3 regions of the Actinocorallia sp. B10E7 genome follow, and region 2 is predicted to be linked to each of the others. Evidence: predicted binding sites of a transcription regulator. Region 2 holds the regulator's gene; each other region holds the start of a gene.
The links. The regulator LexA, encoded in region 2, represses DNA repair genes until DNA is damaged. The targets are predictions, from matches to a motif close to TCGAACANNTGTTCGA.
Positions count from the first base shown of each region.

Region 1 (5,718 bases), on a different contig from region 2:
GAGGGACTCGGGGGTGGTGATGAGGATGTCGGGCGGGCGGGCGGCCAGACGCCGCCGCTCGCCGGAGGGGGTGTCGCCGGAGCGGACGCCGACCCGGATCTCCGGCAGGGGGAGGCCGAGCCGGCGGGCGGCCGCACGGATGCCGGCCAGGGGCGTGCGGAGGTTGCGCTCGACGTCGACGGCCAGGGCCTTCAACGGCGAGACGTACAGGACGCGGCAGCGGTGCTTCGGGTCCGGCGGGGGCGGGGCGGAGGCCAGCCGGTCCAGGGACCACAGGAACGCGGCGAGGGTCTTGCCCGACCCGGTGGGGGCCACCACCAGCGTGTGCTCCCCGCGGGAGATCGCCCGCCAGGCCTGCGCCTGCGCCGCCGTCGGCCGCTGGAACGCCTCGGCGAACCACGCCCGGGTCGCCGCGGAGAACTCCTCGATCATCCTTCCATCGTGCCTCCTCCCGCCGACGGAATCCGCCGACGGTCTCGGGGCCGCGGCTCTGTACGCTTCCCCCATTTTTGTAAAGAAGGTTTTCTGAATGTGGTAGGGGCGTTTACCATGGTCCCGTCGGTCCTGCGGTGTGCGGGGGCCACCGCGGCACCGCGGAATCGCGGCGCCCTGACCCCCATCGCCCGTCCGGGCCGTCCCCCCGTCCGGTCAGCCGTCGAAGAACCCGTCTTCGGGGAGTCCGTCGGGGTCGGCGCCCTCGCCGGCCAGGGCCTCCTTGACGACCCGGTAGGCCAGGCCGGGGGAGTAGCCCTTGCGGGCCAGCATGCCGACCAGACGGCGGGTGCGCCGGTCGGGGTCGAGCGAGCGGGTCGTGCGGAGCTTGCGGGAGACCAGGGTCCGGGCCGCCTCCTCGAGGTCCTCGGGGTGGAGCTCGGAGACGGCCTCCTTGATCGTCTCGTCGGCGACGCCGCGGCGGCGCAGCTCGGCGGAGAGCGCCCGGGGGGCCAGGCCCTTGCCGGTGTGGCGGGAGCGGACCCAGGCCTGGGCGAAGGCCTCGTCGTCGATCAGGCCGACCTCGGTGAAGCGGCCCAGCACGTGGTCGGCGACCTCTTCGGGGATGCCCTTGCGGGCCAGGGCCTCGGCGAGCTGGGACCGGGTCCTGGGCGAGAGGGTCAGCAGCCGCAGGCAGACCTCCCGCGCGGCGGCCTCGGGATCGGCGGGCGGCCTCGGCGCGCCGCCGGCCTCCTCGGCGCGCTCCCCTCGGGAGCGGCTGTTCCTGCGACCGGCCATGCGGACTTCCTTCCTCCTCCGGGCCGCCGAACGGCGGTCCCCGGAGTTCGGCGTCGGGGCGGCCGGACGGCCGGGGGGCGGCCCGGGGCGGGCGCGGTGGGGGTGCGCCCGCCCCGGAGGGCCGGTCAGTCGCCGGGCTTGGGAGCCGAGGCGGTGCGGGTGCGGCGGGCCGGAGCCGGGGCCGCGGCGGGCTCGGGCGCGGCGGGAGCCGCCGGGGCCGCCTGGGCGTCGGCGGGGGCGTCCACGCGGGGGCCCACACCGAGCTTCTCCTTGATCTTCTTCTCGATCTCGTCGGCGGTCTCGGGGTGGTTCTTGAGGTAGTTGCGGGCGTTCTCCTTGCCCTGGCCGAGCTGGTCGCCCTCGTAGGTGTACCAGGCGCCGGACTTGCGGACGAAGCCGTGCTCGACGCCGAGGTCGATCAGACCGCCCTCGCGGCTGATGCCGACGCCGTACAGCAGGTCGAAGTCGGCGACCTTGAAGGGCGGGGCCATCTTGTTCTTCACGACCTTGACGCGGACCCGGTTGCCGACGGCCTCGGTGCCGTCCTTGAGGGTCTCGATGCGGCGCACGTCCAGCCGGACGGAGGAGTAGAACTTCAGCGCCCGGCCGCCCGTGGTGGTCTCGGGGGAGCCGAACATGACGCCGACCTTCTCCCGCAGCTGGTTGATGAAGATCGCGGTGGTCTTGGTCTGGTTGATCGCGCCGGTCAGCTTCCGCAGCGCCTGGGACATCAGGCGGGCCTGCAGGCCGACGTGGCTGTCGCCCATGTCGCCCTCGATCTCGGCGCGGGGCACCAGCGCCGCCACCGAGTCGATGACCACGAGGTCGACCGCGCCGGAGCGGATCAGCATGTCCGTGATCTCCAGCGCCTGCTCGCCGGTGTCGGGCTGGGAGACCAGCAGGGCCTTGGTGTCCACGCCGAGCTTCTCGGCGTAGTCGGGGTCGAGCGCGTGCTCGGCGTCGACGAAGGCGGCGATGCCGCCCATCTTCTGCACGCTGGCGACCGCGTGCAGGGCGACGGTCGTCTTACCGGAGGACTCCGGCCCGTAGATCTCCACGACCCGGCCGCGGGGCAGCCCGCCGATGCCGAGCGCGATGTCGAGGGAGATGGCCCCGGTGGGGATCACCTCCATGGGCGCGCGCACCTCGTCGCCGAGGCGCATGATCGAGCCTTTGCCGAACTGGCGTTCGATCTGGGCGAGGGCGGTCTCGAGCGCCTTCTCGCGGTCGTTAGCTGCCATGGTCTGCCCCTGTCGGGTCGGGTTCTTCTTGCTGGTGTTCGTCATCTCGGGAACGACGCTACGCCGGTCCACTGACAAAACGCGGCCCCCGCGACACCGTCACTCTACCGAACATAAATTCGATCGAGGCCGCACTCGCCGACGGCTCTCCGATACGTCCGGAACCGGCGCGGGAATCGGGCTGCGCGGTGAGCGCGCGGCGACGTACCCTGGCGCTCAGACGATCAAGCGGGGGCTGGCTGATGACCCTGACCGTTCTGTTCTGCGCCGATCCGCTCGATCCTCGGCGCGTGGATCCGCACTTCGCCCGTGAGGCCGACACCGTCCGGGCCACGGGAGGCGCCCTGGCGCTGCTCGACCACGACCTGCTGTGCCGCGGCGAGGCGGCCGAGGCGGTCCGTCGGGTCCCGCGCGGCGCCGGCGGGCTGTGGTACCGGGGCTGGATGGTGACGGCGGCCGAGTACCACGCGATGTCCAAGGCGCTGGCGGACCGCGGCGGCTTCCTCATGACCCCGCCGGACGGCTACCGGCGCGCCCACGAGCTCCCCGGCTGGTACGACACCTTCGCCGGGCTGACGCCGCCCAGTGTCTGGCTGCCGCTCGTCCCGCGCGAGGCGCCTTCGCCGGAGCGGCTGGCCGAGGCGGTGCGGCGGCTGCCCGGCGGTCCCGGAGTGGTCAAGGACTACGTGAAGTCCCGCAAGCACGAGTGGGACGAGGCCTGCTACGTCCCCGACCTGCACGACGCGGAGGGCCTGCATCGCGTCGTCCGCCGCATGGTCGAGCTCCAGGACGACTTCCTCAACGGAGGCGTGGTCGTCCGCGTCTTCGAGGAGTACGACTCGGCCGAGGCCCGCGTCTGGTGGATCGACGGGGATCCCGTCCTCGTCGGCCCCCACCCGGACACGCCGGACGCCGAGTGCGTACCGGCCCTCGACCAGGTCCGGCCATCCGTCCGGGCCCTGGGCTGCCGTTTCGTCACCACCGACCTGGCCCGCCGCCCGGACGGCGCGTGGCGGGTGGTGGAGGTCGGAGACGGTCAGGTCAGCGATCTTCCGGCGGGTGCCGATGTGGGCGACCTTTACTTTCATCTTCCGGATCCCGGCTGAAGGTGAACCAAATCGTCTCTCCGGCGGTCTGAAGACCGTGTGTCGCTGTTCTAGAGCAAGCGGTACCCCTACAATTCGTGCGCATCGCTTCAACGGAGGGACCCCCCATGCTCCGGCGCCGTATGAGTTCCCGGGCCGTCAAGGTCGGCATGCTCGGCACCCTGTCGATGTCCCTGGCCGCCTGCGGAGGCTCCAGCTACACCGCTTCCTGCGTGGACGGGTACAGCTACAGCGGCGGCCAGTACAAGCTCGTCGATGACGACGACTGCGACTTCGGCGGCGACGGCGGGCGTTACTTCTGGTACTACGGAGGCACCGCCACCAGCTCCGGCTACATCTACAACGGCACCACGCTGAAGCCGCGCAAGGGCGAGATCAAGTCGAAGTCCGGGCGCACCCTGCAGCGCGGCGGCTTCGGCAGCGGCTTCAGCGGCGGCGGCTGATCCGTGCGAAGAGAACGGTCCCGGCCCCGCGAGGGCTGGGAGGCGAAGATCGAGTCCCAGGGGCTCGCCTACCACCGCACGGCCCACCCGGAGAACCTGACCCGCCCCTACTGGGACGAGTCCGTGCATTACGTCCTGGAGATGGACGAGGTACTCCGGCTGGAGGAAGTGGTCGAGGAACTCCACCGCATGTGCCTGCAGGCGGCGGAGCACGTCGTCGAGACGGGGCGTTACGAGGTGCTCGGAATCGACGAACGCCTCGCCCCCGCGATCGAGGAGTCCTGGAGGCGCCGCGACCCGCACCTCTACGGGCGCTTCGACCTGCGCTACGACGGCGCGGGCCCCGCCAAGCTCCTGGAGTACAACGCCGACACCCCCACGTCCCTGGTGGAGAGCTCCATCATCCAGTGGTACTGGAAAGAGGACGTCTTCCCCGCCGACGACCAGTGGAACTCCATCCACGAGCGGCTGGTCGACCGCTGGAAGGAGATGCGGCTGCGGGAGGGTCCCGTCCACTTCACCTGGACGGAGGCCGACGAGTCGGGCGAGGAGATCATGACGATCTCCTACCTGCAGGAGACGGCCGAGCAGGCGGGCCGGCCGGGCGTCTCCCTCCCGATGGAGGCCGTCGGCTGGGACGGGGAGGACTACTGCGACCTGGCGGGCGAGCGGATCAAGACGTTCTGCAAGCTCTACCCGTGGGAGTGGATCGTCCACGAGCCCTTCGGCGCCTTCGTCGACGAGGCCGACTGGATCGAGCCGATGTGGAAGATGCTCCTGTCCAACAAGGGCCTGCTGGTCCTGCTCTGGGAGCTGTTCCCCGGCCATCCGAACCTGCTGCCGGCGTACCTGGGCTCCCCCGGCGACCTGACCTCCTACATCAAGAAGCCCCTGCTGGGCCGTGAGGGCGCGAGCATGTCCATCACGACCCCGTCCTTCAGCCAGCGGACCGAGGGACGTTACGGCGCGGAGGGCTTCGTCTTCCAGGAGTTCCAGGCGCTGCCGGAGTTCGACGGCCAGCACCCCGTGCTCGGCGCCTGGATGGTCGCGGACGAGTCCGCGGGCCTCGGCATCCGCGAGACGTCAGGTCTCATCACCGACGACACGTCCTCTTTCGTCCCCCATCGGATCCCCCTCTAGATATTCGTCCTAAGGAGCCTCCATGCCTCTCGCTCTCGACAGTGCCTTCAGCGAGGTACTGGGAGACAACGTCCTCGCGATCCTCTCTTACGCGGGCGTCGGCCTGGTCCTGTTCGTGCTCGGCTTCTACGCGGTGGACCTGGCCACCCCGGGCCGCCTGGTGTCGGTGATCCGGCACGACCGGAACCCGAACGCGAGCCTGCTGGCCGCCGCGGGCATGGCGGCGGTGGGCGTCATCGTGTCGGCGTCGATCTACGCGACGGACGCCGCGCTGACCGAGGGCCTGATCGCCACGGCCGTCTACGGCCTGGTGGGCATCGTCGCGCAGATCGTGGCGATGCTCATCTTCAACCTGCTCATCGGGCTGAAGATCAAGGAACTGTGCCACGAGGAGCACCTGCAGCCGGGCACCTGGATGCTCGCGGTCACCTACCTGATGATCGGCCTGGTGACGGCGCTGGCCGTCATCTGAGCCGGTCGGGCACGTCGAACGCCGAGCAGACCGCCTTCCAGACGGTTCTGGTGTCCACCCCGTCGGAGAACGCCTGGTCGATGGTG
Region 1 covers NZ_JBDPLZ010000002.1:455,677-461,394, forward strand. The annotation lists gene ABGB12_RS07200 (ATP-dependent helicase) at 1-432, opposite strand, end outside; gene ABGB12_RS07205 (regulatory protein RecX) at 649-1,230, opposite strand; gene recA (recombinase RecA) at 1,356-2,471, opposite strand; gene ABGB12_RS07215 (ATP-grasp domain-containing protein) at 2,714-3,577, shown strand; gene ABGB12_RS07220 (hypothetical protein) at 3,700-4,020, shown strand; gene ABGB12_RS07225 (glutathionylspermidine synthase family protein) at 4,024-5,160, shown strand; gene ABGB12_RS07230 (DUF350 domain-containing protein) at 5,183-5,632, shown strand; gene ABGB12_RS07235 (DUF3046 domain-containing protein) at 5,625-5,718, opposite strand, start outside.
Region 1: a site for LexA is predicted at 2,579-2,594, ahead of recA (recombinase RecA). Genes of this name have one in related genera too.

Region 2 (5,718 bases):
CGGCGCGGCGGGTGGCGCCGCCGGACTTGATGGTGCCGGCCGAGGCGTCGGCGCCGCGCATGAAGGAGACCGGGCCGCTGGCGGTGCCGCCGGAGGAGAGCAGCTCCTTGGAGGAGCGGATGCGGGAGAGGTTGACGCCGGAGCCGGAGCCGCCCTTGAAGATGACCCCCTCTTCCTTGTACCACTCCAGGATCGACTCCATCTGGTCGTCCACGGAGAGGATGAAGCAGGCGCTGACCTGCTGCGGGGACTTGGTGCCGACGTTGAACCAGACCGGCGAGTTGAAGCTGAAGACCTGGTGGACCAGGGCGTACTTGAGCTCGTGCTCGAAGATCTCGGCGTCCTCGTCGGACGCGAAGTAGCCGTGCTCGCGGCCGGTGTCGGCGTAGACCCGCACGACCCGGTCGACGAGCTGCTTGAGGCTCCACTCGCGCTGCGGGGTGCCGACCGCGCCGCGGAAGTACTTCGTGGTGACGATGTTGGCCGCGTTGACCGACCAGAAGGCGGGGAACTCCACGCCGCGCTGCTCGAAGTTGATCGAACCGTCACGCCAGTTCGTCATGACGACGTCGCGGCGCTCCCATTCGATCTCGTCGTAGGGGTGCACTCCGGGCTTGGTGAAGATGCGCCGCATCTTCAGGCCCTTGCGCACCGCGGCCTTGCCACGACGAGCCGGTCCGCTGACCGTCTCGGTCATGTCTCCCCCTCACTGGGCCCCCTTCGTCAGGGCCCTTGCTCACACATGACTGACCACACCCCTCTCCCGGCTCGCCGGGGGAAGGGTGTGATTTTTGACTGTGCGCTCGCGGTCAGTACAGCGAGTTCGCCGGCTTCCTCATTCCGGCGAGCCCGTGCCACGCAGAGCGTTGATCTCTTTCTCGAAGTCGTCGATCGACTCGAAGCCCCGGTAGACCGAGGCGAAACGCAGGTAGGCGACCTCGTCCAGCTCCCGCAGGGGGCCCAGGATCGCCAGTCCGATCTCGTGGGACTGGATCTCGGCGGCCCCGGTCGCCCGGATGGCCTCCTCGACCTTCTGCCCCAGCAGGGCGAGCGCGTCCTCGTCGACCGGGCGGCCCTGGCAGGCCCTGCGCACCCCGGCGATGATCTTCTCCCGCATGAAGGGCTCGGTCACCCCGCTGCGCTTGGCCACCATCTGGAGCACGGTCTCCTGGGTGGTGAACCGCTTGCCGCACTCGGGGCAGGAACGACGGCGCCGGATGGCGGCGCCGTCCTCGGTGGACCGGCTGTCGATCACCCGGCTGTCGGGGTGACGGCAGAATGGACAGTGCACGTCCCTGCTCCTTCCCATGGACCGGGGTCGACTATTCACCAGGAGACCACAACTTGTGGCGAGTTACATCCGTGTAACTACTAGATGTTGTGGTCCAAACCTAGGCCCCCGACACTCCCTTCGCAAGCTGGAACGGCGGCCTCCGCGGTAGAGCCTGGTCACACGGGCCCCGGCGGCGTGTCGCGCGACGGAGGACCGGCTTCGGCGCGTCCCGAGCCGCCGCCGACGGGCGGGCGACCCGGAAACACCCATTTCTTGACGCATTCCTCGAATCGGTTTTCGATAGAACGGATGTACGATATTCCGAGCGGGTCCACCGGATCGGCCGTGCCAATCTCGAACAATTGTTTGATCATTGTCCGGGAACACGCTAACGTTCTGTGGCGCGAGCCACCACGACGAGAGCACACGAGACAGGAGGCGAAGGCGCCATGGGCAAGGTCTCTCAGACGCCTGAGGAACCCCTGGACGAGACCGGCCTCACCCAGCGCCAGCGCATGGTGCTCGAAGTGATCCGGGATTCGGTCCAGCGGCGCGGCTATCCGCCGTCGATGCGCGAGATCGGCGAGGCGGTCGGGCTGACCAGCACCTCCAGTGTGTCGCATCAGCTGCGCACCCTGCAGCGCAAGGGCTTCCTGCGCCGTGACCCCAACCGCCCCCGCGCGGTCGAGGTGCGCATGCCCGGCGGACGCCCCGTGCGGGCCGCCGAGCCGTCGGAGGCCTACGAGGAGGGCCCTGCCCCGGCGTACGTGCCGCTGGTGGGCCGGATCGCGGCCGGCGGGCCGATCCTGGCCGAGGAGTCCATCGAGGACGTCTTCACCCTCCCCAAGCAGCTCATCGGCGAGGGCGAGCACTACCTCCTGAAGGTGCAGGGCGACTCGATGATCGAGGCCGCCATCACCGACGGCGACTGGGTGGTGGTGCGCCGGCAGCCCGACGCCGACAACGGCGACATCGTGGCGGCGATGATCGACGGCGAGGCGACGGTGAAGACGTTCAAGCGCCAGGACGGGCATGTCTGGCTGCTGCCGCAGAACTCCGCCTACGACCCGATCCCCGGCGACGCCTCCAGCGTCCTGGGCAAGGTCGTCGCGGTCCTGCGCAAGATCTGAGCTCCGGCACGACGAGAACGCCGCCCTCGCGCAGGAGGGCGGCGTTCTCGTCGTTCAGGCGGCCCAGCCGAGGACGCGCAGGTCCCGGTTGGCCTCCTTGAGGTCCTTGGCGGTGTCGATGCCGCGCCAGTACCCGTCGATCTCGTACGCGCCGAGCCGCCCCTCCCCGGCGAGCCGGGGGAAGGTCGCGGTCTCGTGGTCGCCGAGGTCGGGCAGCAGGTCCCGCATGCCCGGCTCGAAGAGGTACACCCCGGCGTTGACCCAGTGCGGCAGCACCGGGGCCTCCTTGAAGCCCGTGATGCGCCCGTCCTCGGCGATGTCGACGATCCCGTAGGGCGACTTCAGCGCGGTCACGCCCAGGGTCGCCAGCGCTCCGGAGTCGGCGTGGTGGCGCTCCAGGTCCTCCAGCGGGAAGCGGGTGAGGATGTCCCCGTTGAGCCCCAGCCAGGGCTCGTCGGGGAAGGGCAGGGCGCGGGAGGCGTACTTCAGCCCGCCGCCCCGGCCGAGCGGGCGTTCCTCCACCGCCACGCTCACCCGGAGCGGGAAGGCGCGGCCCAGGACGTGCCGCCGCAGCATCTCGGCCAGGTGGCCGCAGGAGACGACCACGTGCTCGACGCCCTCGGCGGCCAGCCACTCGAGCTGGTGCTCGAGGATCGGCTTGCCTCCGACGTCGACGAGCGCCTTGGGCACCCGGTCGGTGTAGGGCCTGAGCCGGGTGGCGTTGCCGCCGGCCAGGATCACCGCCTGCCGCACCTGAGTCACGGTGGAACCTCCTCTTTCGGAACGGCTCCAGCGTGCCGGACGGACGTTACACCTGAATGACCTGAACCTGACGCTTTGTTACGTTTGGTTCAGACCTATCCGAGAAAAGGATCAAGCCTCCGCCCAGATGGGCCGCCGGTCGGGGAATTCCAGGTACCGGCGCAGTTGCGCCACCCCCGAGAGCGAACCGCACCAGGCGGCGAAAGGCGGGTTCTCCCGGTCGAAGCCGCTCTGGACGAACGTCAGCCTGGTACCGCCGTCGGAGTCGGCCAGCTCCCAGGTGGTGATGCCCGGGACCCCCCAGTCGACGCTCGCCTTCCGCCCCGGCTCCAGTTCCACGATCTTGGCGCCCACGGGGTCGTTCTCGAAGCCCCCCATGGCGTAGCGGCCGCCCACGAACGGCTCGATCTCGATCGGGTAGCCGAACCACTCGGTGGCCTTCTTCCCGTCGGTGAGCGCGTCGAAGACCTCGTCCCTCGCCGCGGCGATCAGCACCTCGCTCCTCAGCTCGCCTCCGGCGAAGTCGCACCAGCCGGTGACGGGACGGCCCTCCACCCGGTCCACGAGGTTGGCCACCGCCAGGTACCAGAAGGTGAACAGGACGTTCTGGATGCCCTCGCCCCGCCGCGCCGCCTCGGGGTCGACGCCGGTCTGCACGACCGTGATCAGCGTGCCGCCGTCCTCCTCGGCCAGCGAGAACTCCGTGGTCGTCTCGACTCCCCCGAGCGTCCAGGCGTAGCGGAGCGTGTCGTCGTCGACGTGCAGGAGCCGCTGGTGCGGCGCGTCCCCCTCGGGGGTGTAGCGCCCCCAGAACTCGTAGCGCCCGGGCAGTTCCACCCGCGCGTGCTCGGCCAGCCACTCGCGTATGAGCGCGGGGTCGGTGAGCGCCTGGCGCACCTCCTTGATCGGCGCGGAGGTCCGGGCGACGATCTTCATCGGTTCAGTCATCCTCTTGCTCCTTGGGGTAGCACGCCACCACGAGCTTGAAGGCGTCGCCCTCGGCTCCGCCGTAGCGCGTGAACAGGTCCTGCAGCGTGTGCCGCAGTTCGTCCAGGAACTCCTGCCGCCGCTCGGGGGCCATCCGGATCTCGCCGGAGACGCCGAGCGAGGGCAGTTCGGAGGCCGCGGGGTCGAGCCTCGCGACATCGGCCTGGACCTCTTCCATCAGGTCGAGCAGGTAGCCGAGACTCATCGCGTCCTGCGCCCCGCGCAGTCCGCCGAGCCGGCCGACCAGCCGCGGGGACATCCAGTACGACCTCGCGGTCGCCTGGTAAACCCCCTCGTGGACGGCGCGGACCTTCCGTTCGGCCACCCGCGTGACCAGCCCGGCCTCCTCCAGCAGCTTCACGTGGTAGTACACGCGCTGCTTGGACTGGCCGAGCCGCTGGGCGACCTCTCCGCAGGTGCGGGGTTCGGCCAGCAGCCGCAGCACCTCGATGCGCTGCGGCTTGAACAGGATCTCGGCCTGTTCGATCTGCTCCAGGTACAGGACGTCTCTCATCGCAAAATCAGTTTTTATGTAAAAACTGATTTTGTCAATGGGTCCGAAGGAAGGGCCGCCCCGGCGGGACGGCCCTTCGGCAGGGTCAGACGACGATGTTGACGATCTTCGGTGCGCGGACGATGACCTTGCGGACGGTGCCGTCGCCGATCGCGGCCCGGACCTTCTCCGAGTCCAGCGCCAGCTTCTCCAGCTCGTCGGCGGCGATGCCCGGAGAGACCTCCAGACGGTCGCGGACCTTGCCCGAGACCTGGACCACGCAGGTCACCGACTCCTGGACCAGCAGAGCCGGGTCGGCGACCGGCCACGGCACCCGGGCGATGGAGCCGCTGTGGCCCAGCTTCTCCCAGCCTTCCTCGGTGATGTACGGGGCGGTGATCGACAGCAGGACCGCCAGGGTCTCGGCGGCCTCGCGGACCGCCGGGTCGGCCGCGCCGGGCCCGGAGTCGATGGCCTTGCGGGCCGCCGAGGTCAGCTCCATCATGCGGGCGACCGCCACGTTGAAGCGGTGCGCCTCGACCAGGCGGGTGACCTCGTCGATCGTGTGGTGGGTGACGCGACGCAGGTCGACGTCTCCGGTGGAGAAGTCCACGCCGGGCTCGCTGGAGACCTCCGACATGACCCGGTAGGCGCGGGCCAGGAACTTCTGCGAGGCGGCCGGGGAGACGTCCGCCCAGTCGATGTCCTCCTCCGGCGGGCCGGCGAAGACCATGGTCAGCCGGACCGCGTCCACGCCGTAGGCGTCGATCTGCTGGCCCAGGTCCACGCCGTTGCCCAGGGACTTGGACATCGCCTTGCCCTGGTTGATCACCTGGCCCTGGTTCAGCAGCCGGGTGAACGGCTCGGTGAAGTCGACCATGCCCAGGTCGTGCAGGACCTTGGTGAAGAACCGCGCGTACAGCAGGTGCATGACCGCGTGCTCGACGCCGCCGACGTACTGGTCGGCGGGCATCCACCGCCGCACCTTCTCCACGTCGAAGGGGCCGTCGTTGTAGCCCGGCGAGCAGTAGCGCAGGAAGTACCAGGACGAGTCCACGAAGGTGTCCATGGTG
Region 2 covers NZ_JBDPLZ010000019.1:24,524-30,241, reverse strand. The annotation lists gene ABGB12_RS34490 (vitamin B12-dependent ribonucleotide reductase) at 1-697, opposite strand, end outside; gene nrdR (transcriptional regulator NrdR) at 836-1,291, opposite strand; gene ABGB12_RS34480 (hypothetical protein) at 1,450-1,647, opposite strand; gene lexA (transcriptional repressor LexA) at 1,723-2,403, shown strand; gene ABGB12_RS34470 (nucleotidyltransferase family protein) at 2,458-3,165, opposite strand; gene ABGB12_RS34465 (SRPBCC domain-containing protein) at 3,277-4,113, opposite strand; gene ABGB12_RS34460 (helix-turn-helix domain-containing protein) at 4,106-4,666, opposite strand; gene leuS (leucine--tRNA ligase) at 4,752-5,718, opposite strand, start outside.

Region 3 (5,718 bases), on a different contig from region 2:
CTCGACCTCGGTGCCCACCACCGTCCACTCCACGGACGCCGCGGTGGTGACCATGTTCTGGGTGCGGACGTGGAGCCCCGCGTGGTCGGCGAAGTAGGAGTTCAGGCGGGCCCGCAGGTTCTTGGCCTTGCCCACGTAGATGACCCGGCCGTGCTCGTCACGGAAGCGGTAGACCCCCGGGGTCTCTGGGATCGTCCCGGGGGCCGGTCTGTAGGACGCGGGATCTGCCACCCCGTCAGACTAAGGGCTCAGATGACCACAGCGCAGCGAGGATCATCTGAACCCTCAGCGGGGGTCTGGGGGTCGCCCCCCGGGCTCATACCGCTCAGAGGACGACGACGGCTCCGTTCTTGACCTCCGCCGGGTACTCCCGCAGCCCGCTCGTGGCGGGGCCCTTCTTGACCGAGCCGTCTGTGATGTCGAACTCGCTCCCGTGGCACGGGCAGTCGGCGATGCCGTCCTTGGGAGTGCTCACGCCGCATCCCTGGTGGGGGCACTTGGAGGTGAAGACCTTGAAGACGCCCTCGGTGGGCTGGGTGACCAGCAGTTTCAGCTCGCTGTTCAGCCGCCCGCCGCCGACGGGGACGTCGGCGATCTTGGCGACCTCCTTGCCGGAGAGGTTGGCGGGGGTCTCCGGCCCGCTGCCGGAGGCGCAGCCGGCGATTCCCGCCAGTCCGGTCAGACCGGCCACTCCCAGTGCCGTACGTCGTGTGAGTTCTTCAGCCATGCGACCATCTTGGCCGACGGTTTCCGATGCCCCGAACCGGGTCGGCGGACGGCGCCCCCTAGTGACATACTGGACACAAGGGGGGATATCGCCATGCCGGACTACCCGCTGGCGATGAGCGATCTGGAGATCGCGCGTTACCAGCTCATGGCCGACGCCGCGATGCGCGCGGAACGCGAGCTGTGGACCCACGCCGGAGCGGCGCCCGGAGCCCGTGTCGCCGACGTGGGCTGCGGTCCGGGAGCCGTCACCCAGCGGCTGGCGCAGCTCGTCCTTCCCGACGGCCACGTCCACGCGGTGGACCGGGACCGCGAGGCGCTCGCGGTGACCCGGGCGCTCGCCGCGGAAGGCGACCTTCCGGTGGAGGTCTCGGTGGCCCCCGCGGACGACACCGGACTCCCCGAACACCGGTTCGATCTCGTGATGATGCGTCATGTCCTGGCGCACAACGGCGGAGCCGAACAGCGCATCGTCGACCACCTGGCCACGCTCGTCCGCCCCGGCGGATGCGTGTACCTGGCCGACAGCGACCTGACGATGATGCGGATCAGAGGCCCGGTGGATCCCGCCTCCTTCGAGCTGCACAGCCGCTACACCGAACTGCTGCTGCGCCGGGGCGGCGACCTCGGCGTGGGGCTCCACCTGGACGAGCTGCTGGTGACCGCCGGGCTGAAGCTGCTCGACTTCCGGGGCAGGATCGACATCGTGGAGCTGCCCTCGAGCATGCACGGACCGGCCTGGGCCGCCCGTGAGACCCTGCTGGTCGAGGGTCTGGCCACCGAGGAAGAGCTGGCGGGCTGGGAGAAGGCCTTCCGGCGCAACGAACGCCGCGCCCTCCCCCGTACGCTCTTCGTCCCTCAGTTCACCGCCTACGCGCGGCTTCCGTGAGCTCAGGCGCGCCCTCGGCCTCCTTCGCCGTCTTCGGCCCGCCGCCCTTGAGGAACGCGAGCACGTCGTAGAGCATGACGGCGGCGTCGATCACCAGGATCAGCGTCCACAGCCTGACCAGGTGGAAGAGCGACTCGGTGCGCTCGGCGTCCCCGACGTACCAGATCCCGAGCAGGAGCAGGCCCGAACCCGTCGCCCACGCGATCACGTGGCGGCCGACCTGCGACGCCTCGTGCCGGAGATGCTCGAGACCGCCCTTCCGCCGCTTGACGGGCCGGGGTCCCCCGGCGAAGCGGTACGCCGTCCAGGCGTCGATCCCCTTGATGATCTGGTGCCCGTAGGCGACCGAGACCCCCAGGTAGACGGCGGCCAGCCCGTGGGCGAAGCCGGCCTTCCCCCCTTCCCGCAGGTCCAGGAATGTGACGGTCAGCAGGACGAGGTCGATCAGCGGCACGGCCAGCAGCAGCGCGCCGCCCAGGCGGGGCATGTGCAGCCCGTACCGGGCCAGCAGCCCCAGCGCGAGGACGACCCAGAAGGCCGCCTCGGCTCCGACGATCATCGCGACCAGCATCGGCACCCCTTATTTCACACGACTGTACTTTTTAGATTACAACACAGTTGTGCTACAAAAAAGGATGCCCAGGATCGTCGACCACGAGGCCCGCCGCAGAGAGCTCACCGAGGCGCTGTGGCGGGTGGTCTCGCGCGACGGCGTCGAGGCGGTGTCCGTCCGGGCCGTCGCGGCCGAGGCGGGCTGCTCCCCCGGGGCGCTGCGCCACTACTTCCCCGAGCAGAGGGACCTGATCGCCTCGGCGATGTCCCTGGTCGGAGAGAGGACGACCGCGCGGATCGAGGCGCTGTCCCCCTCCGGGAGCACGCTGGACCAGGTCCTGGCCTACTGCGAGCAGATCATCCCGATGGACGACGAGCGCCGGTTCGAGGCCGAGGTGTGGTTCGGTTTCATCAGCAAGGCCCGGCACGACCCGGAGCTGCAGGAGCTGACCAACGGCGTCCACCGCGACCTGCGGGGATTCGTCTCCGACCTGGTGCGGGCCATGGGCCTGGACCAGGACGAGACCGGACGCCTGCACGCCCTGATCGACGGGCTCTCCCTGCATCTGCTGCTCTATCCGGGGCAGGTCACCCCCCAGGAGGTGCGGGAGCACCTGCGCTCCCATCTGAGCGCGCTGCTCGAAGACGACTCGTAGGCGGAGAGCCTCCGTATCGGTGGCAGACGGTGTTCGAACACGTGTACGGTGACGACGGGCGCACCGGATCCGTGACGAAATCCGGAACGAATTGTCGGTCCCCGTGGTTAGCCTGTTTCCGGCCCCGCTTATCCGTCCGGGGCCGTCTCGATGAGCTGGGGAAACACACCGTGCATGATCGTCTTGTCGTTCGCGGCGCGCGCGAGCACAACCTCAAGGACGTCTCGCTGGACCTGCCGCGGGACTCCCTGATCGTGTTCACCGGGCTGTCGGGCTCGGGGAAGTCCAGTCTCGCGTTCGACACGATCTTCGCCGAGGGCCAGCGCCGGTACGTGGAGTCCCTGTCGGCCTACGCCCGCCAGTTCCTCGGCCAGATGGACAAGCCCGACGTCGACTTCATCGAGGGCCTCTCCCCCGCGGTCTCCATCGACCAGAAGTCCACCTCCAAGAACCCGCGCTCCACCGTCGGCACGATCACCGAGGTGTACGACTACCTGCGGCTGCTGTACGCCAGGATCGGCAAGCCGCACTGCCCCGAGTGCGGCAGGGCCATCTCCCGGCAGTCCCCCCAGCAGATCGTCGACCGGGTGATGGAGCTGCACGAGGGCACCCGGTTCCAGGTGCTGGCGCCGGTGATCCGCGGCCGCAAGGGCGAGTACCAGGAGCTCTTCCGCGAGCTGCAGAGCAAGGGCTTCTCCCGGGCGCTGGTCGACGGGGCCGCGGTCCGGCTGGACGACCCGCCCAAGCTCAAGAAGCAGGAGAAGCACGACATCTCGGTGATCGTCGATCGGCTGGCGGTCAAGGAGTCGGCGCGGCGGCGCCTCGCCGACTCGATCGAGACCGCCCTCTCGCTGGGCGGCGGCACCCTGATCCTGGACTTCGTCGACCTCCCCGAGGACGATCCGGGCCGTGAGCGGATGTACTCCGAACACCTCTACTGCCCGTATGACGACCTGTCCTTCGAGGAGCTCGAACCCCGTTCCTTCTCCTTCAACTCCCCCTACGGCGCCTGCCCCGAGTGCAGCGGCCTGGGCACCCGCATGGAGGTCGACCCCGAGCTGGTCGTCCCCGACGAGGAGCGCTCGCTGTCCGACGGCGCGATCGGCCCCTGGTCGGGCGGGCATTTCAGCGACTACTTCCAGCGGCTGCTGCAGGGGCTCGGCGCGGAGATGGGCTTCGCGCTGGACGAGCCCTGGCGGCAGATCCCGGCCAAGGCCCGCAAGGCGATCCTGCACGGCAGCACCGCCCAGGTCCACGTCTCCTACAGCAACCGGTACGGGCGCAAGCGCTCCTACTACACCGACTACGAGGGCGTCATCCCGTGGATCCAGCGGCGGCACGCCGAGGCCGAGAGCGACGCCTCCCGCGAGCGGTTCGAGGGATACATGCGCCAGATCCCGTGCCCGGCCTGCGCGGGCGCGCGGCTCAAGCCGCTGATCCTGGCGGTCAAGGTCGCCGGCCGGTCCATCGCGCAGGTGTCGGCCATGCCGATCGGCGAGTGCGCCGAGTTCCTGCGCTCCCTGGACCTCGGTGACCGCGACAGGCAGATCTCCGAGCAGGTGCTCAAGGAGGTCAACGCGCGGCTGGGCTTCCTGCTCGACGTCGGCCTGGACTACCTCACCCTGGACCGCGCCTCGGCCACCCTGGCCGGCGGCGAGGCCCAGCGCATCCGGCTGGCCACCCAGATCGGCTCCGGCCTGGTGGGCGTGCTCTACGTGCTGGACGAGCCGTCGATCGGGCTGCACCAGCGCGACAACACCCGCCTGCTGGAGACGCTCCTGCGACTGCGCGACATCGGCAACACCCTGATCGTCGTCGAGCACGACGAGGACACCATCCGGGCCGCCGACTGGGTCGTCGACATCGGTCCCGGCGCGGGCGAGCACGGCGGCCAGGTCGTCGTCTCCGGGACCGTCGAGGAGCTCCTGGCCTCGGAGAGGTCGCTGACCGGCCAGTACGTGTCGGGCCGGCGCTCGATCGAGGTTCCCGCGCTGCGCCGGCCCCGGCAGAAGGGCCGGGAGATCACGGTCAAGGGCGCGAGCGCCAACAACCTGCAGAACGTGGACGTGACGTTCCCGCTCGGGGTGTTCACCGCGGTCACCGGGGTGTCCGGTTCGGGCAAGTCCACGCTGGTCAACGACATCCTCTACAACGCGCTGGCCAAGCAGCTGCACGGGGCCAAGACCGTCCCGGGCAGGCACCGGCGCATCCTGGGGCTGGAGCAGCTCGACAAGGTCGTGCACGTCGACCAGTCGCCGATCGGGCGCACACCGCGCTCCAACCCGGCCACCTACACCGGGGTGTTCGACCACATCCGCAAGCTGTTCGCCTCCACCACCGAGGCCAAGGTCCGCGGCTACCAGCCCGGCCGGTTCTCCTTCAACATCAAGGGCGGGCGCTGCGAGAACTGCTCCGGCGACGGCACGATCAAGATCGAGATGAACTTCCTGCCGGACGTCTACGTGCCGTGCGAGGTGTGCCACGGGGCCCGCTACAACCGCGAGACCCTCGAGGTGCACTACAAGGGCAAGACCATCGCCGACGTACTGGACATGCCCATCGAGGAGGCCACCTCGTTCTTCGAGCCGATCACCGCGATCCACCGGCATCTGAAGACGCTCAACGAGGTGGGGCTCGGCTACGTCCGGCTGGGGCAGCCCGCGCCGACGCTCTCGGGCGGCGAGGCCCAGCGGGTGAAGCTCGCCTCGGAGCTGCAGCGCCGATCCACCGGACGCACCATCTACGTGCTGGACGAGCCGACGACCGGCCTGCACTTCGAGGACATCCGCAAGCTGCTGGGCGTGCTGAACGGCCTGGTCGACAAGGGCAACACGGTGCTGGTGATCGAGCACAACCTCGACGTCATCAAGACCGCCGACTGGGTCATCGACATGG
Region 3 covers NZ_JBDPLZ010000015.1:104,980-110,697, forward strand. The annotation lists gene uvrC (excinuclease ABC subunit UvrC) at 1-231, opposite strand, end outside; gene ABGB12_RS32925 (Rieske (2Fe-2S) protein) at 326-727, opposite strand; gene ABGB12_RS32930 (methyltransferase domain-containing protein) at 821-1,615, shown strand; gene ABGB12_RS32935 (hypothetical protein) at 1,590-2,186, opposite strand; gene ABGB12_RS32940 (TetR/AcrR family transcriptional regulator) at 2,251-2,823, shown strand; gene uvrA (excinuclease ABC subunit UvrA) at 2,994-5,718, shown strand, end outside.
Region 3: a site for LexA is predicted at 2,857-2,872, ahead of uvrA (excinuclease ABC subunit UvrA). Genes of this name have one in related genera too.